DNA from 4 places in the Frankia alni ACN14a genome. Region 4 is predicted to be linked to each of the others. Evidence: predicted binding sites of a transcription regulator. Region 4 holds the regulator's gene; each other region holds the start of a gene.
What was found. The regulator LexA, encoded in region 4, represses DNA repair genes until DNA is damaged. The targets are predictions, from matches to a motif close to CGAACNNNNGTTCG.

Region 1 (5,646 bases), 3.1 Mb from region 4:
CCCGTGGTCGGCGACGAGCTTGACCTGACTGTCCCAGACGTCGGCGGTCAGCGGCCAGCCGTGGCTGAACACGACCGGCTGGCCGGCGCCCCAGTCCTTGTAGAAGATCTCGGCGCCGTTCCGCGTGGTGATCGTGGGCACGATGATCGTCCTCCCGTCGGCAGGTCTGCGGCGGCGTCCGCCAGGGCGCGGCCGGGCGCGGTCTCGCCGGGGCTGACAGTAAACGTTCCGTAACCACCTGGGTCGGTAGGGCGACACGGTGCGCCGCCGCCACGGCCGGATAGCACCGCGGCCGTCCGTTCACCCGAACGGCCGGCCGGCGCCGGGTCGGCGGGCGGGCGCCGGGTCAGCGGGCGGGCGCGGCGGCGGACTGGCCGGCGGCGGACTGGGCAGCGGCAGCGGACTGGGCAGCGGCGAGGCCGAGCTCGACGTCGACGGGGGCGAAGAACCGGTCGACCTCGGCCGGGTCGACCTCGTCGAGGCTCGCCGGTGACCATCGGGGGTCGCGGTCCTTGTCGACGACCGCCGCCCGGATGCCCTCGACGAGGTCCGCCGTCGCGAGGCTCGCCCCGGCCAGCCGGTACTCCTGGTCGAGCGCCGCCTCCAGGCTCGTCATGGACCGCGCGGCCCGCAGCGCGCGCAGCGTGACGACCAGCGACGTCGGGCACTTGCCGCCGATCTCCGCCGCATCGGCGGTCGCCGCCGGCACGGGGCTCGCCGTGAGCGCCGCGAGGATCTCGGTGACCTTGTCGCCGCGGTAGAGCTCGTCGATCCACGCGCGGTCGGTGGTGAGATGCCCGGGGGGCGGGGTGTGGGCGGTGAAGTCGAAGGCGGCGAGCGCGTCGGCCGGGTCGGGCGCGCGGCGGAGTGCGTCGAGCAGGTCGGGGAGGCGGGCGGCGGGCAGGTAGTGGTCGGCCAGGCCGGCGGTGATCGCGTCGGCGGCGCCGATGCGGGCGGCGGTGAGGGCCAGATGCGTGCCGAGCTCGCCGGGGGCGTGCGACAGCAGCCACGTGCCGCCGACGTCGGGGATGAAGCCGATGCCGACCTCGGGCATGCTCAGTACCGACCGCTCGGTGACGATGCGGACCCCGCCGTGCGCGGAGACGCCGATGCCGCCGCCCATGACGATCCCGTCCATGATCGCGATGTACGGCTTGGGGAACCGGCGGATGCGGGCGTTGAGCCGGTACTCGCCCGCCCAGAACGCCAGCGCCCGCTCGGGTGCCCCGGCGAGCACCGCCTCGCGGATCGCCCGGATGTCCCCGCCGGCGCACAGCCCGCGCTCGCCCGCGCCGTCGAGGACGACGACGGCGACCGTCGGGTCGTCCGCCCAGTCCCGCAGCGCCGCGTCGAGCAGGCCGACCATGGTCGGCGTCAGCGCGTTGATCGCGCGCGGCCGGTTCAGGGTGAGCCGTCCGAGCCGCCCGCCCGGGCCCTCCCGCCGCACCAGCACCTCCGGCTCCGATGCCGTGCCGGACGACGGACCGGTGGGGTGCCCGGCGTGCGCCGATCCGGGTGCCGATCCGGTGAGGGGCTGGGCATCAGCCGCGTGCGGGGACATGGGTGCGCCACCCTTCGAGTCGAGGAACAGCGGAACCGAGAGGATTCCGCCCATCCTGCCGGCCGAGGGCTGCCCACGGTAGGGATCGCCCGTGCGGGTGCCGAGGCAGTCTGTTCACGCAGACGAACATACGTTCGACATTGGGGGTGTGTCGACCTACCGTTGATCCATGGGCTTCGAGGACGATACGGAAGACGGGCCGGCGCCGCCGGCCCGGTTGGCGGTGATCGGCGGGCAGCTCGACGGGTTGCTGTCGGATGCGACCTGGCGGCTGTCGGACGCCGAGTTGGAGGCGTTGATGGAGGGGGTCTGCCGCCTGGTCGGGCGGGTGGCGGCCGCGCGAGGTCGCCTGCTGGTCGAGGCGCAGGTTCGGGGGTTCGCCCTGCGGCAGGGGGCGGTGGACACCGCCGGCTGGTTACGGGACCGGCTGTCCCTCGCGCCCAGAGAGGCGCGCCGGCAGGTCGCCCTCGCCCGTGATGTCCACGAGGTGTGCCAGGCCACCGGCGCGGCTCTGGCCAGCGGCGAGCTCACGGTCGAGCAGCTCACAGTTCGGTTGAGGCACCACCGTTCGATCATGATGCCCACCGGGGTGGAGGACCGAGCAGCCGCCGCAGGTCTGCTTTCTGCCGGTCGGTCAGCCGCGGGGCGCGTGCGAGGAGCCGCGCCACATGATCCTCAACGCGCGAACGGGCCGGGGGCCGCCCGCCCGCCCACCCGTCCGCCGGTGCCGGTCGCTGCGGGACGTGCGTGACGTCCGGGGCTGGTGTCGAGCAGGGACCTTCGGTGCTCATGTCCTGGCCGGCGTCGCGCCGGTCCGGGTCGTTCTCGCCCGGCACGTCGTCGAACAGGGACGGCTGTACTCCCGGCCCGTTCACCGCTGCACCCCGCGGACGCTTCCCGCCCCGACCACCCGTGGTGGTGGACTGTCCGGGCCGCCGCGCCCGGCGTATTGCCAGGCCCGGACGGTGACCGTCGCCGGATCGCCGTCCGGACGGCCGAAGGCGTCGACGAGAGACCGCCCGGACTGTGCGGCGATCATCGTGCGAGCCCAGACGCGCCGTCCGTCGCGCAGGACCGTGAACGTGGTGGAGTAGCGGCGGGCTTTCGTGAGCCAGTGACCTCCGAAGCCCCACTGATGCGACCAGCGCAGCAGCCCCACCGTCCGCGCGGGTAGCCGTCCGGCCGCCTCATCGAGCGCTGCGGCATACCGTTCGTCCGCGCCGAGCTGCCAGCAGGTCTCGACCAGCCGCCGCCCGTGGGCGTTCAGCGGGAGGCGCTCCAGGTGGGCGAGGCTACGCACCGGCCGGTCGAGCATCCCCCCGGCCTGCACACTCTTCGTCAGATACTTCGCCAGGTAGTTCGCAATCCGCCCGGCATCGGTCGAACGGTCCAGGACGATCGGGGAGATGTCGACCTGCGCACCCCAGCGCACCGCCCGCGTTCCGGCCGGATCATCCGGGTCCGGGGCGGGCACCGTCACGTCCGCGAGGACGCCGCGCAGGCAGTCGCCGATCAGGTCCGTGGTCGCCCACGCGGGGGGCGCCGCGATCTGCTCGGGATCCTCAATCCATCCGTCGAGTCGGATCACGGCGTGCAGGTGGACCAGGCCGCGGGCCTGCATTTCCGCCGCCTTCACGAACGTGATCCGCAGCTGACGGCGCAGCCCCGCCACCGTCAGCCCCGCCGACCGGGCCACCGCGGACTCGACGCCGTCCCGGGTCGCCTTCCACAACCGGGGAACGAGACTGTTCCACACCACCGCACCCGGATAGTCGAAGCAGTCCGCGCACAACGGCGACCCGAGCAGCGGATCCCCGTCACCGTGGCGGGCATGACACCCCGCCGCCCGGCCATGCGGACACGTGCCCCGCCGGGGGCGGCACGCCCGCGCCTGCCCGTCCTTGCCGGGCGAGCGGCGGGAATGCACCGGGCCGAAGCTGGGCGCGGTCAGCGTGACGAACAACGCCGGATGACCCGCCACCGTGTCCGGCACCCCGCCGCCACCGGCCAGCCCGGACAGCACAATCCGCCGGGCATCACGCTTGTAAACCTGCGAGCACGCCGGACACACCGACTCCCGCCGATTGTTACACCGCACATGCACCACACCGCCGGGTTGACCAGCGGACGAGAACACCCGCCGAACCTCACCGGAACCCCGATCAACATGATCGGTATGACCGGTCAGGCGAATCGGAGAAGAACAACCACCAGCAACGACGGGAACACCACGAGAGTCGGGAACACCCTGGGGCATAGGGAGATACCGCTTCCAGGCGGACCCGGTCCAGCCCGGCTAACGCCAGGCGGCACACAGGTCAACGGGCAAGGGCGGTCGTTGACGCCCCGAGCCCGGCCAGCTATTGGCAGCCCGTCTTATTGGCGTGACCCGTTCTAAGTAATGGCGATAGCAGTAGCTCAGCCACCCATATCAACGCATCACGACACGCTTGGGTTCCCGCAATGCAGGAAAGCCCCGGGCAGGATGACGGAAGACGACATCCCACCGGGGCGGACGTGACCAGCCGCCACACAAGACGCGGGGCATGGTGAGAGCGAGGCCGTTAGCGCCGTGACGATGTTCGGGAGAAGGAGAAGACTGGCAGCCAGGCCCACGGCCGCCGGTGCGAATGCCCCCTGCCCCCGGCTAGCACCCGCTCTGCGTGAACACGAGCGTGGTGACGAGCCAGGTGCCGTCCTGCCGGGTGAGGTCGGCGGTAATGCACTGGCGGGGCGTCGAGTTGGGCACCTGCTGGCCGGTGCTGCGGACGACCAGTGGCCACAGTGTCCAGTCCTGCACGTCGGTGACTCGTGCCTGCTGCTTCGATCTGCTGGTGACTCGTTCGTGGAGCGCGAAGCCCGGTTTGATCGAGCGGACCCAGCCGTTGGCCACGTAGGCGCGGACCACTTCCTGGGCCCAGGCGAGGGCCTGACCGGTGGCGCGCCGGGTCATGTCCGGATAGGTCGGATCGCCGAGTGTTTGTGCGTTAAGAAACCCCAGCCAGAACTGCTCGTAGGCGTCGTCGATCGGATCCCCGGTGTTCCCGAAGGTCGAGGAAGGACTTGGTGACGGTGAAGCGGCCGGTGGGGGGGTGGTTGCCGCCGTCGAGCTGCTGGCGGTCGGGGTCGGCTCTGGGGTGCTTTCGCTCGCGGAGCAGCCGGTGGCCAGAAGGGTCGCGGCGGCGAGCAGGGCACCCAGAGCCGTCCAGGTGTGGCTGTTCGCGCGCACCGCTTCCTCCCGACATGGTGACCTTGCCCAGGGTCAGCCCTCACCGAAGTGATCGATATCGGTCAATCTAGGCGTATGTACCCGACGCAGAGGGTAGGGGCATGCGTCGTTCCGTGCCAGCCTTATCACTGAGACGCCAGCGCCGACAGGTCGGGCGACGACTCCGCACCCTCCAAGATCGCGCGTTCGACGAACGCGGTGCTGGCCCAGCCCTCCACCGTGCGCAGCCGAATCGGGTGCTGGTCACGAGGATGGAGGACCCCGCTGGAGGGGCAGGGTCCTCCCGATAGTGGCGACGGTCGAGGGGGAGAGGGGTTCCGCCGCCACCAGGTTCGGTCAGCCGGAGCGACCGGCCGCCTGCCACGCCGCATACCGGCCAGCCGGCATGACCTCCCACACCTGCCGGCGCACCCACGGCGCCGCATCCGGAACACCGACCCCCTGCCCCGGATCGGCGAGAACCTCAACGTCGTGGACGACCAGCCGACGGCCATGGGTAGATATCTCAGGTCCGACCGGTTCCTTTCCTGCGAGGACCAGTCCGAACGGCCGGGCGAACACCCCCAGCCGCAATCCGACCGTGAACGCCAACCGGGTAGCGTCCGCGGCGGTGTCCTGGGAGTGGATCGCGACAATCCCCACGTCCGCCATGGCCACCAGGCCCATGGCGACCTCGATCAGCCGGTCGGCCGACACCGGGATGAATTCCGCTTCCACTGGCGCCCAACCCCGGCCCACGTCGTACGACAGCGGCGCCGCGACCAGCAGCCCGTTGCGGTCGGGAACCTCCATGTCGACCAGCGAGTGATACCCGTCGTCCTGCGTCGGCAGAAGGTCGCTCATGGGCCGGTCACCT
Region 2 (5,646 bases), 3.0 Mb from region 4:
CTGCACGGTGAAGTCGCGCTCGACGAGCTTCGGCAGCTTCACCCGGGAGACGTCGCTGGCCATCGGGCCCGCGGCCAGCACCCGGCCGAGCACGCCGAGGTCGACGTCGTTGCGCCGGGCGAAGTGCACCGCCTCCGCGAGGCCGGTCACCAGCGTGACCAGGAACAGGTTGACGGCGAGCTTCGTCGACATCGCCCGCGGAACGGGCCCGCAGTCCACGAGGTCATGGCACATCGGGGCGAGCAGCGGTCGCACGTCGGCGATGTCGGCCGGGTCGCCGGCGAGCATGCCCACGAGCCGGCCGGCCTCGGCGGGCCCGCGCGACCCGGACACCGGCGCCTCGACGAAGCGACCGCCCACGGCGCGGACGTCGGCGGCGAGGGCCCGCGAGTAGGCGGGCGAGGTCGTTCCCATCTGGACGAGCGTGCGGTCCCGCAGCCGGGCCGGGAAGGTCGGGCCGGCGCGGTCGAGCACCGCGTCGATCGCCTCGGGGCCGGCGAGCATCACGATCACGGTGTGGCAGCGCGCGAACACCTCGGCGGCGTCGACGGTGGTCCCGGCCCCGACCGCCGCCAGCGGCCCGGTGCGCTCGGGCGTGCGGTTCCACACCAGCAGCGGCCAGCCCGACGCGGCGAGGTTCACCGCCATCGGCTGACCCATCGTGCCGAGCCCGAGGAAACCGACCGGCGCCGTGCCCTCGCCGACGGGCGCCCTGCCCTCGCCGACGGGCTCCGTCACGAGCGCGGGTTCCGGATCGCCCGCGGACGCCGGGCCGGCCGTCGTGGCTGTCGAGGACATCGCGTCACCCTCCCCGCTTCGACCGGACCGGGACAGAGCCAGTATCGAGGCCGGACCAGGATCTGGCCTGGTAAGCGAGAGACTGTGTTCCGCGGCCGGCGGGAATCCCGCCGCGTCCGTCAGACTTTTCTGCCGACCGCGCCGTAGTTGCTGACCTCAAGGTCACTCAGTCCCGCCGCGGTGCCGTCGGGGCGCCAGCGGTGAACGACCTGCACCCCCGGCTCGACCAGCTCCAGACCGTCGAAGAAGCGCCCGACCTGCTCGCGGGTGCGCGGCTGCAGGGGGATGCCGCGGCTGCGGTAGGTCTCGGCGACCTGTTCCCATCCCGGGTCCTCGTCGGCGGTGACGTGGGACAGCGCGAGGTAGCTACCGGTGGGAAGCGCGTCGACGAGGCGGCGGACGATGCCGTAGGGGTCGTCGGAGTCGGGCACGAAGTGGAACAGGGCGATGAGCGACAGCGCGACCGGTTTCGTCACGTCGAGGGTGTCGCGCAGCTCCGCCGAGCCCAGGATGCTCTCGACGTCGCGGACGTCGACGTCGAGGTAGGCCGTGGCGCCCTGGGAGGTGCCGGTGAGCAGCGCGCGGGCGTGGGTCAGGACGATCGGGTCGTTGTCCGCATACACCACACGCGCGTCGGGGGCGACGCCCTGGGCGATCTCGTGCAGGTTCGGCGAGGTGGGGATGCCGGTGCCGATGTCGAGGAACTGCCGGATCCCGACCTCGCCGGCGAGGTAGCGGACCGTCCGGGCCAGGAACGCCCGGTTCTCCCGGGCGACGACCCGCAGGTTCGGGAACGCGGCGAGCGACTGCTCGGCCGCCTCCCGGTCGGCGGGGAAGTTGTCCTTCCCGCCGAGGAAGTAGTCGTACATCCGCGCCGAGTGCGGCTGGTCGGTCTTGAGATCCACCGGGTTGCGCTCCTCGACGAGACTCTGCCACCACCGCCCACCCGCCAGGTCCCGCTCGTCCGCATCCGTCATCGCGGCAGCCCCCTCGCATCGTCGGCGGATTCCTCCGGATCACCCTAACTGTCCGGTCTCTCACGCTCCGACGCGGGCCACCGGGGAATCCGGTGACCGACGGGCTAGCCTGGCTGCGGGCGCAGCACCCGGCCCGTCCCGGCCCACTCGGATTGGATCACGGCGCATGCAGCATGTGTCACTGGCTGGACTGGACGTCTCCCGCCTCGGTCTCGGCGCGATGGGGATGTCGGCGTACTACGCCGGCGCCGGTGGGGACGACGCCGAGTCGATCCGGACGATCCACCGGGCGCTGGACCTCGGCGTCACCTTCCTCGACACCGCGGAGATCTACGGTCCGTACCGCAACGAGGAGCTGGTCGGCCGGGCGATCGCCGGGCGGCGCGACGAGGTGGTGCTGGCCACCAAGTTCGGGCTGATCTCGCACCGCGACGGCGACCGGCCCGGTCTGGACAGCTCGCCGGCGAGCCTGCGGACCGCGCTCGACGGGTCCCTGCGCCGCCTCGGGGTGGAGCACGTCGACCTCTACTACCAGCACCGGGTGGACCCGGACACGCCGATCGAGGACACCGTCGGCACCCTCGGTGAGCTGGTCGCCGCGGGCAAGATCCGCCACATCGGCCTGTCCGAGGCGGGCGTCGAGACGATCCGGCGGGCCCACGCGACCCACCCGATCACAGCCCTGCAGACCGAGTACTCGTTGTGGTCGCGGGAGCCGGAGGCCGAGATCCTGCCGCTGCTGCGCGAACTCGGCATCGGTTTCGTCCCCTACTCCCCGCTCGGCCGCGGATTCCTGACCGGCCAGATCCGCTCGGCGGACCAGCTCGAGGCCGGCGACTTCCGCGGCGGCAACCCCCGCTTCGCCGCCGAGGCGCTGGCGCAGAACCTGCGGATCGTCGCCGAGGTGGAGGCCGTCGCCGGCGAGGCCGAGGCGACCCCGGCGCAGGTGGCCTTGGCGTGGCTGCTCGCTCAGGGCGACGATCTCGCGCCGATCCCGGGCACGAAGCGGGTCAGCCGGCTGGAGGAGAACGCGGCCGCGGACGCGCTCGTTCTCACCCCCGACCAGCTCGCCCGGCTCGACGCGATCGAACCGCCCGCCGGCGACCGCTACGCCGACATGTCCACCATCGACCGCTGACCATTCCGGTCGCGGGTCGTCATCGGGTCCTCATCGGGTCGTCATCGGGTGGGGCCGAGCCGGTGGGCCAGCCGGTCGCGTAGCGCGGTGAGGTCGGCGATGCGTTCCTCCAGGGCGTCCAGCCGTCGGACGGCCACCGCGAGCGCATCGGCGCAGGCGGGTCTGGGCTGGAACCGCTCCGGCAGCGGCTGGTCGAGCAGCGCAAGCAGGGACCGGAGGTCGTCGACGGTGAACCCGCTGGCGAGCAGGTGCCGGATGGTGCCGACGGTGGTGACGGCGCCGTCGTCGTACACGCGATAGCCCGCGCCGGTGCGACTCGGCCGCAGCAGGCCCTGCTCCTCGTAGTACCGCAGGGCGCGCGGGGTGGTGCCGGTCGCGCGCGCCAGCTCACCGATCTGCATCCACGTACCTCACTCCGCATCCACGACACGCCGCACCCACGACACGCCGCATCCACGACACGCCGCACCCACGACGGCTTGCCCATGTACGCATCGCGGACTCACACGGCCGCGTCGGCGGACGGGTCACCACGGTGGCGGTGGGGATCGCCAGGATGATTGTGCTCCTCGCGTCGCCGAGAGCGAGCTCCCTCCCCGAAGCGCCCCCGGCCCCCGACGACCGAGCCGGCAACCGAACGCGATGCCCACACGCCTCTCAGCTGGCACCCGACGAACGCCGGCCGACCGCGGGGGCAGTACCCCCCGTCGTGCATCGTTCGCCTACGGCTCGGTCACTCGGTGATCGATGAAACGAAGGTAGATGCGGTCAGGCGGTTCGACCGGGTGGTGGGTGGGTTCCCGTGTCGTCTCCGCCCACAGCGTACGAACAGGTGTTCGACATCCGGTGGATGTTGTTCTACCGTTACCCCATGGATCTCAACGACTTCGGGGACGGCCCTGACCCGCCGACCCGCCTCGCCACAATCTCCCGCCAGCTCGACGGGCTCCTCACCGCCCAGGCCTGGCAGCTGTCCGACACGGAGCTGGACGGGCTGCTCGAGGGGGTCTGCCGGCTGACCAGCCGCGTCGCCGCCGTCCGAGGGCTGCTGTTCGTCGAGGCCCAGAACCGCGGATTCGCCGTGCGCCACGGCGCCACCGACCTCACCGGCTGGCTCCGCGACCGGCTACGCCTGACCACCCGCGACGCCCGCCGCCAGGTCACCCTCGCCCACGACACCACCACCGTCCACACCGCCACCGGCACCGCGTTGGCCGACGGAACGATCACCGTCGAACAGGCGATGGTCATCAGCGACGCGCTACGCACCCTGCCCACCGCCACCACCCCCGACCAGCAGACCGCCGCCGAACAGGCCCTCCTACGCTTCGCCGACCAGTTCGACCCCCACCACCTGATCAAACTCGCCGCCCGCCTCCGCGAAACACTCACCACCACCGACACCTCCCCCGGCGGCGACGACCCCCACACCGACAGCCACACCGGCGAACACACCAACCCCAGCACCCGCACCACCGGCAGCGGCAGCGGCAGCGGCAGCGGCAGCGGCAGCGGCAGCGGCAGCGGCAGCGGCAGCGGCAGCGGCAGCGGCAGCGGCAGCGGCAGCGGCGGTGATGATGCCGGCAACGACGGCAGGAAAAAGCCGAGCCCGGACCCGGCGGACATCCGCCGGTTGACCCTGACCGACACCCCGACCGGCACCACCCTGATCAGCGGGGAACTCGATGCCGAAGGCGCCGCCCTGCTGCGCACCGCGTTGGACAGCCTCGCCGCCCCCCAACCCGCCGCCGACGGCACTCCCGACCGGCGCAGCCCCACCCGCCGCCGCGCCGACGCCCTCATCGACCTGGTCACCCGCGCGTTGGGTGCCGCGACCGTCCCCGAAAACGGCGGGGTACGCCCACATCTGACCGTCACCATCGACTGGAACACCCTGCTCGCCAGCGGTGCCAGCCCCGCCCTGACCAGCTGGGGACTTCCGCTGCCCCACAGCACCCTCGCCCGGCTCAGCTGCGACGCGGAGATCAGCCGGATCATCCTGGATCCCGACGGTGTCCCCCTCGACGTCGGACGATCCACCCGGGTCAAGCCGTTTTGACCCACTATCTCTGACCTGGGCGGATCCCTCCAGGAATGATCACGGACTGACGTCGACCTCCCGGAGCTCCCCGTGCACTGACTTCATGAGATACACCGAACTTTGTGATCGGTGTCACGTCTGCTACCGGTTGGCGCTTTCCAGGTCTGGTCGCGTTCGTCGGGGTCGCCGACTGTGTCTCACGTTGGTCCGTCTGGGCGACTGGGCTGCCCTAGCTGTGTGAGGTGCTGCGTTGCGTCGTCAACCCGCAGGTGTGTGCGGGTGGCCGCTGGGGTAGATGAGTCCCCGTCGGGGATCATGTGAGGGAGTGGGCGTGAGCTTGCTGGCCAGTCTGTTGCGAGACTTCGACAAAGATGATCGGGATTATCTGCTTGGTGTGATTGCCGCGAACGTTGCTGCGGATCGTGAGGCGGCCCTGGCCGGTGGGGCTCCGCGGCGTCAGGTGGACGTCGGCACCCGCTTCCGTGCCCGCCGATCGGCGCTCGGGCTGACGTCCCAGGCAGGGTCAGCGGCTGCTGATCGGCCCGTCACGTCTCGTGCGGTCGGCCCACGAGACGGCGGGGTCAGCGCGGGGCTAGACGTACCAGGTCAAGATAGAAGTCATCGATCGACTGCACTGCGTGTATGAACTCATCGAAGGTCTGCGGCTTACACACGTATGCGTTCGCGTGGAG
Region 3 (5,646 bases), 1.9 Mb from region 4:
GTCACCAGCTCGGATGGCGCGAGTTCGCCGTCGCCGACGCGGCGGCGCTACGGCGGGTCGACCCTGCCGTCCTCCCCACCCCGACCGCGTATCTGGCCCCGCTGCTGACCGCCTGGGCCGGTCTGGTCGCCGCGGCCGAGCTGCGATCCGGCGACACCGTGTTCGTGTCCGGCGCGGCCGGAGCGGTCGGCGGCCTCGCCGGTCAGATCGCACGGCTGCGCGGTGCCGGCCGGGTGATCGGCAGCGCGGGGTCACCGGCCAAGGTCGCGCACGTGACTGGGACTCTCGGCTTCGACGCGGCCTTCGACCACCGGGACGGCCCCGTGCTCGATCGGCTGCGCGAATGCGCCCCGGAGGGCATCGACGTCTACTTCGACAACACCGGCGGCGCACAGCTCGCCGCCGCGGTCCGCCTGCTGCGCCCGCACGGCCGGGTGGTGCTGTGCGGGCTGCTCGATCGCCAGACCGGCCCGCGGCCCGGCCGGGCCGCGGGCGAGGAGACGACCCCGGACCTGGGCTACGCCATCGCCAACCGGCTCACCCTGCGGGGTCTGCGCACCGCCGACTTCGCGGACCGCCGCGCCGAGGCCGAACAGGAGATCGGCCACTGGCTGGCGACGGGCCGGCTGCAACTCGACGAGACCATCGTGGACGGGATCGAGAACGCGCCACGCGCTTTCACCGACCTGCTGCGTGGGGCGTTCACCGGCCGGGTCGTCATCCGGGTTGACGGACCAGGCATGTAGGACCTGTCGGCGTGTCCGTGCGCGGTCGCGTGGCATGGTGAGCGAACCGGCGGGTGGACCGTGAGGTGGTGTGCGGTCCCACCGGTCGACCGGGGACAGGGAACCGGCCGGCGGTCAGCCGTGGGCCGACCACCCCTTGTCAGGTGGCGCTGGTGAGGAGGTCGGGTGGGTGGGTGTAGGGGTTGCGGCGGGGTGTCTGGTGGGGGTCGATGCGCCAGGGTGGGGTGTAGGCGGGGTGTCCGTCGTCGGTGAAGATGATGGTCCAGCCGTCGTGGTGGACTTGGCGGTGGTGGTGGCCGCAGAGCAGGACGAGGTTGTGCAGGGCGGTGACACCGCCGTGTGTCCAGTGGATGACGTGGTGTGCTTCGCACCAGGTGGGTGGCCGGTCACAGCCGGGGAAGCTGCAGCCCCGGTCGCGGGCCACGAGTGCGCGACGCAGCTGTGGCGGCACGACGCGGGTGGATCGTCCGACGTCGAGGGGGACACCGTCGGGATCCAGGATGATCCGGCTGATCTCCGCGTCGCAGCTGAGCCGGGCGAGGGTGCTGTGGGGCAGCGGAAGTCCCCAGCTGGTCAGGGCGGGGCTGGCACCGCTGGCGAGCAGGGTGTTCCAGTCGATGGTGACGGTCAGATGTGGGCGTACCCCGCCGTTTTCGGGGACGGTCGCGGCACCCAACGCGCGGGTGACCAGGTCGATGAGGGCGTCGGCGCGGCGGCGGGTGGGGCTGCGCCGGTCGGGAGTGCCGTCGGCGGCGGGTTGGGGGGCGGCGAGGCTGTCCAACGCGGTGCGCAGCAGGGCGGCGCCTTCGGTATCGAGTTCCCCGCTGATCAGGGTGGTGCCGGTCGGGGTGTCGGTCAGGGTCAACCGGCGGATGTCCGCCGGGTCCGGGCTCGGCTTTTTCCTGCCGTCGTTGCCGGCATCATCACCGCCGCTGCCGGTCTTGCGGGTGCTGGGGTTGGTGTGTTCGCCGGTGTGGCTGTCGGTGTGGGGGTCGTCGCCGCCGGGGGAGGTGTCGGTGGTGGTGAGTGTTTCGCGGAGGCGGGCGGCGAGTTTGACGAGGTGGTGGGGGTCGAACTGGTCGGCGAAGCGTAGGAGGGCCTGTTCGGCGGCGGTCTGCTGGTCGGGGGTGGTGGCGGTGGGCAGGGTGCGTAGCGCGTCGCTGATGACCATCGCCTGTTCGACGGTGATCGTTCCGTCGGCCAACGCGGTGCCGGTGGCGGTGTGGACGGTGGTGGTGTCGTGGGCGAGGGTGACCTGGCGGCGGGCGTCGCGGGTGGTCAGGCGTAGCCGGTCGCGCAGCCAGCCGGTGAGGTCGGTGGCGCCGTGGCGCACGGCGAATCCGCGGTCCTGGGCCTCGACGAACAGCAGCCCTCGGACGGCGGCGACGCGGCTGGTCAGCCGGCAGACCCCCTCGAGCAGCCCGTCCAGCTCCGTGTCGGACAGCTGCCAGGCCTGCGCGGTGAGGAGCCCGTCGAGCTGGCGGGAGATTGTGGCGAGGCGGGTCGGCGGGTCAGGGCCGTCCCCGAAGTCGTTGAGATCCATGGGGTAACGGTAGAACAACATCCACCCAATGTCGAACACCTGTTCGTACGCTGTGGGCGGAGACGACACGGGAACCAACTCGCACCTGACCAACAGGCGAGCGGCGCGTACGGGCAGTGGGCGCGGATGGGTGGGCCGCGGCGCGGATGGAGAAGCGGCGGCGCGGGTGGGGAAGCGGCGGGCGGAGTGGCCGGGGAGGTGGGCGGCCGTCCACCTCCCCGGGACAGACAGTGCGGCTAGGGGATCCGTACCGTCGGTGCGTCCAGGTCGACGCACGCCTGGTCGGATGGTTGCAGCCGCTCTGCCGGCAGGGCGCCCGTCGCCGGTCGACCGCTCCTGGCCGGGTGACCGCTCCCAACCGGATCGCTGCTTTCCGTTTCCTGGCTGCTTCCTACCGACACGGCACCTCCGTCGGTGATGTCACCTCCGTCGGTGATGGCACCGCCGGTGGCGGTGGGGCCGGCGGCGGCCTCGACGGCGAGCAGCGTCTCGATGTGGACGTACCTCGCGCCGCGCAGCAGGGAGGCGACCGCGGCGATCAGCGACATGGCGATGGCGAGCGAGAACACGATGATCAGGCCGTGGTGGAACGGCGAGGCGATCAGGTGCGGGAAGAACTCCTTGCCCGTCAGCGCCTGCGCGTTCGCCGCGGGGAGCTGGTGCAGAGTGTCGTCGCCGAGCAGGTTCTGCATCGGGTTGTAGCCGAGGAAGGCGGCGAACAGGCTGCCGACCGGAGGCAGGTTCGCCACCCGGTCGGTGACGTCGGCGGGCACGCCCTGCGCGGCCAGCCCGCTGTGCAGCGAGTGCGGCAACGTCGAGGACAGCCCGGCGATCATCAGGGAGAAGAACAGGCCGATCGACAGGACCTGCCCGGAGTTCATGAACGTCGCGCGCATCCCGGACGCGCCGCCGCGGGCGGCCGCCGGCACGGCATTCATCACCGCGGTCGTGTTCGGCGCGGAGAACAGGCCCGAGCCGATCCCGTTGAGGACCAGCAGCACCGCGAACGCCGGGTAGCTGAAGTTCGTCGGCAGCAGCAGCAGACCGACGAAGGTCGCGGCGACCAGCGTCAGGCCGCCGGTGGCGAAGGCGCGGGCGCCGAACCGGTCGGACAGGAAGCCCGACACCGGGCCCGCCACCAGGAACCCGACCGTCAGCGGCAGCAGGTAGACGCCCGCCCACAGCGGGGTGTCGACGTAGTCGTAGCCGTGCAGCGGCAGCCAGATTCCCTGCAGCCAGATGATCAGCATGAACTGCATCCCGCCGCGGGCGATCGAGGACAGCAGGACCGCCGCGTTGCCGGCGGTGAACGCCCGGATCCGGAACAGCGCCAGGTTGAACATCGGCTGCGCGGTGCGTCGTTCGATGAGGACGAACGCGACCAGGACGGCGGCGCCGCCGATCAGCGCGGCGAGCACCTTGGGGTTCAGCCAGCCCATGTCGTGCCCGCCGTAGGGCTGGATGCCGTACGTGACGCCGGCGAGCAGCGCCGTCAGCCCGACCGCGAAAGTGATGTTGCCCCACCAGTCGATCCGCGCGGGCGCGCGCCGGCCGGTGTCGCGCAGGCTGCGGTAGGACCAGATCGTGCCGGCGACGCCGATCGGCACGCTCACCCAGAACACCGCGCGCCAGTTCCACTCCGACAGCAGGCCGCCGGCGACCAGCCCGACGAAGGAGCCGGCGAGCGCGGCGACCTGGTTGATGCCCAGCGCCATGCCGCGCTGGCGGGTGGGGAAGGCGTCGGTGAGGATGGCCGTGGAGTTGGCCATGAGCATCGCGCCGCCCACGCCCTGCACGACCCGCCAGCCGATCAGCCACAGCGCCCCGGACGAGCCCTGCCAGGGGGTCAGCGCCAGCCCGACCGAGGCGACGCTGAACACCGCGAAGCCGGCGTTGTAGATCCGGACCCGGCCGAACATGTCACCGAGCCGGCCCAGCGTCACCACCAGCACGGCGGAGACGAGCATGTAGCCCATCAGCATCCACAGCAGGTAGCTGACGTTGCCCGGCTGCAGGGGATCGAGGTGGATCCCGCGGAAGATCGCGGGCAGGGAGATGATGACGATCGAGCTGTTGACCGTCGCCATCAGTACCCCGATGGTCGTGTTCGACAGGGCGATCCAGCGGTATCCCGCGTGGTCGTCCTGGTCTGGCCGGCGCGCTGCGTCGACCGGAGTCCCCGCTGTCGTGGACATCCGGCGCTGCTCCCTCCATCACCGATGCGGCCGGGCCGCCGCTGCGGGGCGGTGCCGGGCCTCCTGAGTGGCATGGGCGCGAGGCGGGCCGGGCCAGGCCGGGGCCGGCTCGCAGCTCGTCGCTGCGGTGCGGGGCCCGGGATCCGGCCGCGTGGTCCGATGCCGACAGTGTCGGTCGGTTGGCGACGGTGTCGGTTGGTTGCCGACGGTGTCGGTTGGTTGCCGACTGTGTCGGTTGGATGCCTCGTACCGGTCCGGGTGCCTGCCGGTCAGGCCGGCCGCATGCGCCCGCGTCCACGTCGGATAGTTGCTTGACTCATACTAACAACCACGCCTGTCGATCGGCATTCCCGTCTCGGCGGCCGGTGCACGACCCGAAACGGCGCACGTCGACGCCGGAGCGTCCTACATTGCTCGCTGGACGGATCGCACCCATCCGGACGGGTCGTCCACCATCCGACCCCCCGACCCCCGATCACCCGAACGCGATCATCGTCCGTCTGCACTGCACAGCCATCTGAGGGCCGGCGCGAGGAGAGCGAGGCGACGTGGCGACCGATGTCGAGAGCACGTTGGCGGCCGACGACTACGACGAGTTCGGACTGCTGCACGAGAACGCCGAGGAACTGGGCCTGCCGTTCGCGGGCCGGCCCGACGTCAGCCGCGGTTACGTCGACCTGGCGGCCGACCGGCGGCTGAGCTACATCCGTTGGGGTACCGCCGATCCCGAGGTGGTGTTCCTGCACGGCGGCGCGCAGAACGCCCACACCTGGGACTACGTGGCGCTCGCGCTGGGCCGGCCGGCGGTGGCCTTCGACCTGCCCGGCCACGGCCGGTCGTCCTGGCGCGCCGACCGTGACTACGGTCCGTGGCGCAACGTCGAGGCGCTGGCGACGGCCCTGCCGGCCGTGGCGCCGAACGCGGCGGTCGTGGTGGGCATGTCGCTCGGCGGCCTGACCGTCACCCATCTCGCCGCGACGCGCCCCGACCTCTGCCGGCGTGCCGTGATCGTCGACGTCACCCCGCAGGTCAACGACCCGAGCCGGACGATGACGACGGCCGAACGCGGCTCGGTGGCGCTCGTCTCCGGACCGCCGACCTACGCCTCGTTCGAGGAGATGGCCGACGCCGCGGTGGCACTGAGCCCGCTGCGGGCCGCCGC
Region 4 (5,646 bases):
GCGGCGCCGGGCGGGTGACCCTGGCCTTCGCCTGTGACAGTCCCGCCGAGGTGGACGCGCTCCACGCCGACCTGCTCGCCGCCGGCCACCCCGGCCACCTGCCGCCCTGGGACGCCTTCTGGGGCCAGCGCTACGCGACCGTCCTCGATCCGGACGGCAACCACGTCGACCTGTTCGCCCCGCTACCCGCCGTCGCGACTGCCTGACCGCAAGAACCGGCAGGCTTGTCCCCCGCCGTCCTCCGGGGCCTCGGCGGGGGGTCCAGCAGGCTGGTCAGCGTGACGCCGGCCAGGGCACGCACCTCCCGGGCCAGATGGGCCTGATCGGCGTAGCCGGCGTCGGCGGCCACCACCGCCAGGCGCCGGCCGGCCCGCGCCGAGCGCAGCGCGTCCTGCAGCCGCAGGATGCGGGCGAGTGTCTTCGGGCCATACCCGAACATCTGCCGGCAGCGGCGCAGGAGCTGACGTTCGCTGAGCGCGGCTGCCCGCGCCACCTCGGCCACCGGCAATCCGGCCCGGATGCCGGCGACGATCGTCGGCATGAGCGGATCGCCCAGTGCCGGGTGGCGGGGACGGGCGGCAACGCACGTCTCGAGCACCCACGCCGGGTCGCCCGCGTCGGCGAGCCGCTCGGCGAGTCGCCGAGCCGGCCCCGCGCCCCACAGGTCGGCAAGCTCCGAGCGGCGGTCGCGCAGCTCCGCGGCGGGCACCCCGAGCCGGGCCGGACCGCACCCGGGATCGAAGCGCAGGCCGAGGTGGCGCACCCCCGGCGCCCAGCTCGCGAGCGTGGCGACCGTGTCCGGGCCGGCGACGATCAGTCGGCCGTCGGAGCTCCAGATGATGTCGATGCAGCCGTCGGGCAGGATCCGGTGGACCTGCGCCACCCGCCCGTCGGGGGCCGGGCCACCCGCTGGCAGGCGTCGCCGCAGCGGGTCGGCCCCCGCCTGATCGAGGCCGCCGGCAGGCCCGGACGGGCCGTGCGCGGACCAGATCGTGGCCGGCAGCCGGGTCGCCGGTCGTTCCCGGTACACGGCGTCGACGGTACGCGGCCGACGTCCCGTTCGGGGCGCCCCGAACGGGGCGTCTACCTCGTGCCGGGGGCTTGTCGACCCGCGGTCACGACAGTGGTGCACGGGAGCGCTTTGCGTCAGGTCGGCGAGGCCAGGGCGCCCGCAGCGCGGTGAGGTGGCCGCCGAGGGTCCGTTGCGCTGTCTGGGCGCCCATGCCCCGTTCCGGGTGCCTGTGCCGGCCGATGTGAAGGCCACGGCATGCCAACCCGGAAACCGTTCGCGATCGTCATGGCGGCGTGGGACCCTGGTCGGAGACGGGATGAATCCGCAAGGCAGCGACCGACGCCCGCGCCGGCCCCTGTCGCGGACCTCATCAGGTCGCCGGAACCCGCGCGTGACCTGGCCGGACGAAGCGGCGCGGAATCTCGCGGCAGCGAGCCGCGTTGAGAACGGATGGTATGACTCTTCCTGCCGACGCCCTGACGGCGTCCACTTTCGACAGATCCCTCATCGACCTCGCCGATGCGGATTCGGCGTACCTCTCGGGTTTCTATGACGATTCGGGAGACGGCTTCGACCTGGAGGAGCGCGCGGCACTGCGCCGTGTGCCCGGGCTGGCCACCGAGCTCGACGACGTCACCGAGGTCGAGTACCGCCAGCTTCGGCTGGAGCAGGTCGTCCTCATCGGAGTGTGGACGTCGGGTTCGCTGCGGTCGGCCGAGGCCTCCATGGCGGAGCTCGCCGCCCTCGCGACCACGGCGGGTTCGGTCGTGCTCGACGCGCTCGTGCAGCGTCGCGACCGGCCGGACGCGTCGACCTATGTCGGGTCCGGCAAGGCCCGCGAACTCGCCGAGGTCGTCGCCGCGACCGGCGCGGACACGGTGATCTGCGACGGCGAGCTCACCCCGGGCCAGCTGCGCCAGCTCGAGGAGGTCGTCAAGGTCAAGGTCATCGACCGGACGGCGCTCATCCTCGACATCTTCGCCCAGCACGCGACGTCCCGGGAGGGCAAGGCTCAGGTCGAGCTCGCCCAGCTCCAGTACATGCTGCCCCGCCTGCGTGGCTGGGGTGAGTCGATGTCCCGCGCTGCGGCCAGCGGCGGCGGACGTGCCCCCATCGGGACCCGTGGACCCGGCGAGACGAAGATCGAGACGGACCGCCGGCGACTGCGCGCCCGGATGGCACGCCTGCGCCGGGAGCTCGCCGGGATGGCGACCGTGCGGGAGACGAAGCGGTCGGCTCGCCGGCGCGGCGAGGTGCCCGCGGTGGCGATCGCCGGCTACACCAACGCCGGCAAGTCATCGCTGCTCAACCGTCTCACCGGCGCCGGCGTCCTCGTCGAGGACGCGCTGTTCGCCACGCTGGACCCGACCGTGCGGCGCGCGACCCTGCCGGACGGCCGGGCGTTCACCCTCACCGACACGGTCGGCTTCGTCCGGCACCTGCCGCACCAGATCGTCGAGGCGTTCCGCTCGACCCTGGAGGAGGTCGCCGACGCGGACCTCATCCTGCACGTCGTCGACGGCTCCGCTCCCGACCCGGCCGCCCAGATCTCCGCGGTGCGCGAGGTGCTCAACGACATCGACGCGGGCAACGTTGCCGAGTTGATTGTCGTGAACAAGGTTGACGCCACCGAGCCGACCGTCCTCGCCGGCCTGCGCCAGCTCGCGCCCGACGCTGTCTTCGTCTCGGCGCGCACGGGGGAGGGGTTGACCGCGCTCGTCGACGCCCTGTGCGCCCGGGTTCCCCACCCCGACGTGGAGATGAAGGTCCTCGTCCCCTACACGCGGGGCGATCTCGTCTCACGGGTGCACGCCCACGGCGAGGTGCTCGAGTTGGAGCACACCGCGGACGGCACCCGCCTGCTCGCGAGGGTGTCCCCGTCGCTCGCCGCGGAACTGCACGCCTTCCAGCCCTGATCCCAGCCCTGACCTGCCCTCAGCCCTGACCCATTCCCCCAGCCCTGGCCCGTCAGCCCTGTTCCCTCGGGACCGAGGCTGTCGGGACCGGGGCTGTCGGGACCGGGGCTGTCGGGACCGGCATTGACCCGCCGCCGACGGGCACGGCACGGCCGGTGGCACCTGTCCCGCGGTTCGTGGCAGCCGAACCGGCCGGCCGCCTCGCGCGGCCGGCCGTCCACGGTCAGATCCGGCGCAGCACGGCGACGATCCGCCCGAGGATCGTCGCCTCCTCGCCGGGGATGTCGCTGAACGTCGGATTCTCCGGGTGCAGCCAGATCTTCCCGTCGCGGACCCGTAGGCGCTTGACCGTCGCCTCGCCGTCGATCATCGCGGCGACGATCTCACCGTTGTCCGCGACCGGCTGCTGGCGCACCACCACCCAGTCGCCGTCACAGATCGCTGCATTGATCATCGACTCGCCGACGACCCGGAGCAGGAACAGAGTGCCCTCGCCGACGATCTCCTTCGGCAGGGGAAAGACGTCCTCGATCGCCTGCTCGGCCAGGATCGGCCCGCCGGCGGCGATCCGCCCGAGGACCGGCACGTAGGCCGCGGACCCCTCGCCGCCCACCCCGGCCGGCGCCGCCGCGGCGCCCGGGAACGTCGACACGACAGCCGCCGCGCCGGAATCGGCCTTGCGCCGTGGCCGGTCGGGGCTGAGCACCTCCATGGCCCGCGGACGGTTCGGGTCCCGGCGCAGGTAGCCCTTCTCCTCCAGCACCTTGAGCTGATGCGCCACGCTGCTCGTGCTGGTCAGCCCCACCGCCTCCCCGATCTCCCGCACGCTGGGCGGGTACCCGCGCCGTTCCACCTCGGCCCGGATGACCTCGAGCACCTTGCGCTGCCGGGGGGTCAGGCCGGCTGCGTCCGCGGGGTTTTCGGGAAAGGCCCGCACGTTGCCGCGGGCCCCGCCCCGGCGTGTACCCCTGCCTTGGCTGGTCATCGCCTACCGCTCTCCTCGTCGCCTACTCCGTCGCCGGTTGGTCGCCGCGCGGCCGCGCGCCGGACGTGCGCGCGGCTGACGGCCTCGCCCGGCGAGACCGGCACCCCCCACGGCACCCGGCTGTCCGCGACCGGGGGAAACCGCCCGGTGCAAACCTGATCGTCTCGACGGTAACCGCCCGGTCGCGGAATCTCAAACGTCTGTTCGAGCGTGTCCCTTTTCCTGGCGGGTCTCCGGTGCGACAATCGATCAGGAGTTCGATCGAACGGGAGTTCGTGGCGTCCGCGACCTGGTTCGGGGTGCCTGGGGAGGAAGCCGTGCACAGCGCGCACACCACGCAGGTGGTCGATCTGGCGGCTGCCCGGGAACGGGCGGCGCGCCGGGCCGGGAGATGGCCGGCGGGCGGTCCGGCGCGGGTGCGAGTGGCCCGGCCGGCCGCCGGGGTCGGTGCCGGGAGGCCGGTTCCGGGGGCGTGCCTGTCTCGTTCACCGGTTTCTCGCTCGCCGGTCTCTCGGTCGGCGGTGCGCCGTGGCGCCGGCGAGCCGCTGCCGCCGCTGCGGCTGACCCGCCGCGGCCGGGTTGTCGTGGTCGCCGTCGTCGCGCTGGCCCTCGCCGCGGTGCTGGTGGGCGTCCTGCCGCGCGCCTCGATCGCGTGGTCCGGCGAGCCGCCGCGGGGTCACCTGGTGCTCGCCGGAGAGACGCTGTGGGAGATCGCCGTTGCGCTCGACCCCGACGCCGACACCCGTGTCGTCGTGGATCGGCTGATGCGGATCAACCATCTCCCCTCGGTCGAGCTCACCCCCGGCCAGTTCCTGGTGCTGGGCTGACCCGCCGGTCGGGCGGTCCACTCCGCCACCGTCTGATCCCGGCCGGCGCTCGGCGGCTCGTCGCCGTGACGGGCCGGTCTCCGGCGGCAGCGGGCGGGTGAGGCGCCCTCGCGCAGGGTTGTCGCGCCCCCGCGGGCTGATGTCCCGGTGTGACACGCGGGGGGGCCGGTGTCCCCATCACTGGGGTTGTGCGCTAGGTTGGACACAACATCTGGTGCTTACGAGGGCGTAAGTCATCCACAGGTTGATGCACAGGCTTTCCACAGAGGTGCGGGCGGCCGTCCACAGGACGGCTTGGCCGGTGCTCGGGCGTGGGCCGGCTCCCGGCTCGTCGTCCCGCCGCGCCGGGTGGTCCGCGCCGGACCGGACGAAGGAGGCGTATCGCGTGCGATGCCCGTTCTGCCGGCATCCGGACAGCCGTGTCGTCGACAGCCGGGAGGCCGAAGAGGGCTCGGCGATTCGGCGGCGGCGATCCTGCCTGTCGTGTGGTCGCCGGTTCACCACCATGGAGGAGGCGTCGCTGCGGGTGCTCAAGCGCAGCGGCGTGGCGGAGCCCTTCAGCCGCGCCAAGGTGATCACCGGCGTGCGCAAGGCGTGCCAGGGCCGGCCGGTGCGCGACGATGATCTTGCTCTGCTGGCCCAGCGCGTGGAGGATGCCGTGCGCTCCTCGGGCTCGGCGGAGGTCCCCGCGGAGGCGATCGGCCGGGCGATCCTCGGCCCGCTCCGCGAGCTCGACGAGGTGGCCTACCTCCGTTTCGCCTCGGTGTACCTGGCCTTCGAGTCGCTCGGCGACTTCGAGAACGCGATCGCGGCGCTGCGGGCCGAGACGTCCGGTACCCGCCGCGGCGCCGAGCCGGACGACCTCGACGATCTCGACGAGCTGGGGGGCCCGGCCGGCCGCCACAC

Region 1: the regulator LexA is predicted to act here: its motif matches at 1,685-1,698, upstream of FRAAL_RS34840 (DUF222 domain-containing protein).
Region 2: the regulator LexA is predicted to act here: its motif matches at 3,739-3,752, upstream of FRAAL_RS12885 (DUF222 domain-containing protein).
Region 3: the regulator LexA is predicted to act here: its motif matches at 2,322-2,335, upstream of FRAAL_RS17510 (HNH endonuclease signature motif containing protein).

Annotation. Positions count from the first base shown of each region.
Region 1 is NC_008278.1:3,027,156-3,032,801, forward strand. It holds gene FRAAL_RS12220 (alpha/beta fold hydrolase) at 1-141, opposite strand, end outside; gene FRAAL_RS12225 (enoyl-CoA hydratase/isomerase family protein) at 347-1,561, opposite strand; gene FRAAL_RS34840 (DUF222 domain-containing protein) at 1,731-2,312, shown strand; gene FRAAL_RS12235 (replication initiator) at 2,433-3,818, opposite strand; gene FRAAL_RS12240 (hypothetical protein) at 4,209-4,790, opposite strand; gene FRAAL_RS12245 (hypothetical protein) at 5,127-5,633, opposite strand; gene FRAAL_RS12250 (hypothetical protein) at 5,630-5,646, opposite strand, start outside.
Region 2 is NC_008278.1:3,191,828-3,197,473, reverse strand. It holds gene FRAAL_RS12905 (NAD(P)-dependent oxidoreductase) at 1-798, opposite strand, end outside; gene FRAAL_RS12900 (SAM-dependent methyltransferase) at 918-1,775, opposite strand; gene FRAAL_RS12895 (aldo/keto reductase) at 1,942-2,913, shown strand; gene FRAAL_RS12890 (MerR family transcriptional regulator) at 2,955-3,314, opposite strand; gene FRAAL_RS12885 (DUF222 domain-containing protein) at 3,785-4,972, shown strand; gene FRAAL_RS12880 (response regulator) at 5,536-5,646, opposite strand, start outside.
Region 3 is NC_008278.1:4,297,836-4,303,481, reverse strand. It holds gene FRAAL_RS17515 (MDR family NADP-dependent oxidoreductase) at 1-746, shown strand, start outside; gene FRAAL_RS17510 (HNH endonuclease signature motif containing protein) at 886-2,289, opposite strand; gene FRAAL_RS17505 (MFS transporter) at 2,526-4,484, opposite strand; gene FRAAL_RS17500 (alpha/beta fold hydrolase) at 5,033-5,646, shown strand, end outside.
Region 4 is NC_008278.1:6,173,519-6,179,164, reverse strand. It holds gene FRAAL_RS24845 (VOC family protein) at 1-206, shown strand, start outside; gene FRAAL_RS24840 (helix-turn-helix transcriptional regulator) at 131-1,030, opposite strand; gene hflX (GTPase HflX) at 1,468-2,928, shown strand; gene lexA (transcriptional repressor LexA) at 3,152-3,913, opposite strand; gene FRAAL_RS24825 (LysM peptidoglycan-binding domain-containing protein) at 4,435-4,740, shown strand; gene nrdR (transcriptional regulator NrdR) at 5,126-5,646, shown strand, end outside.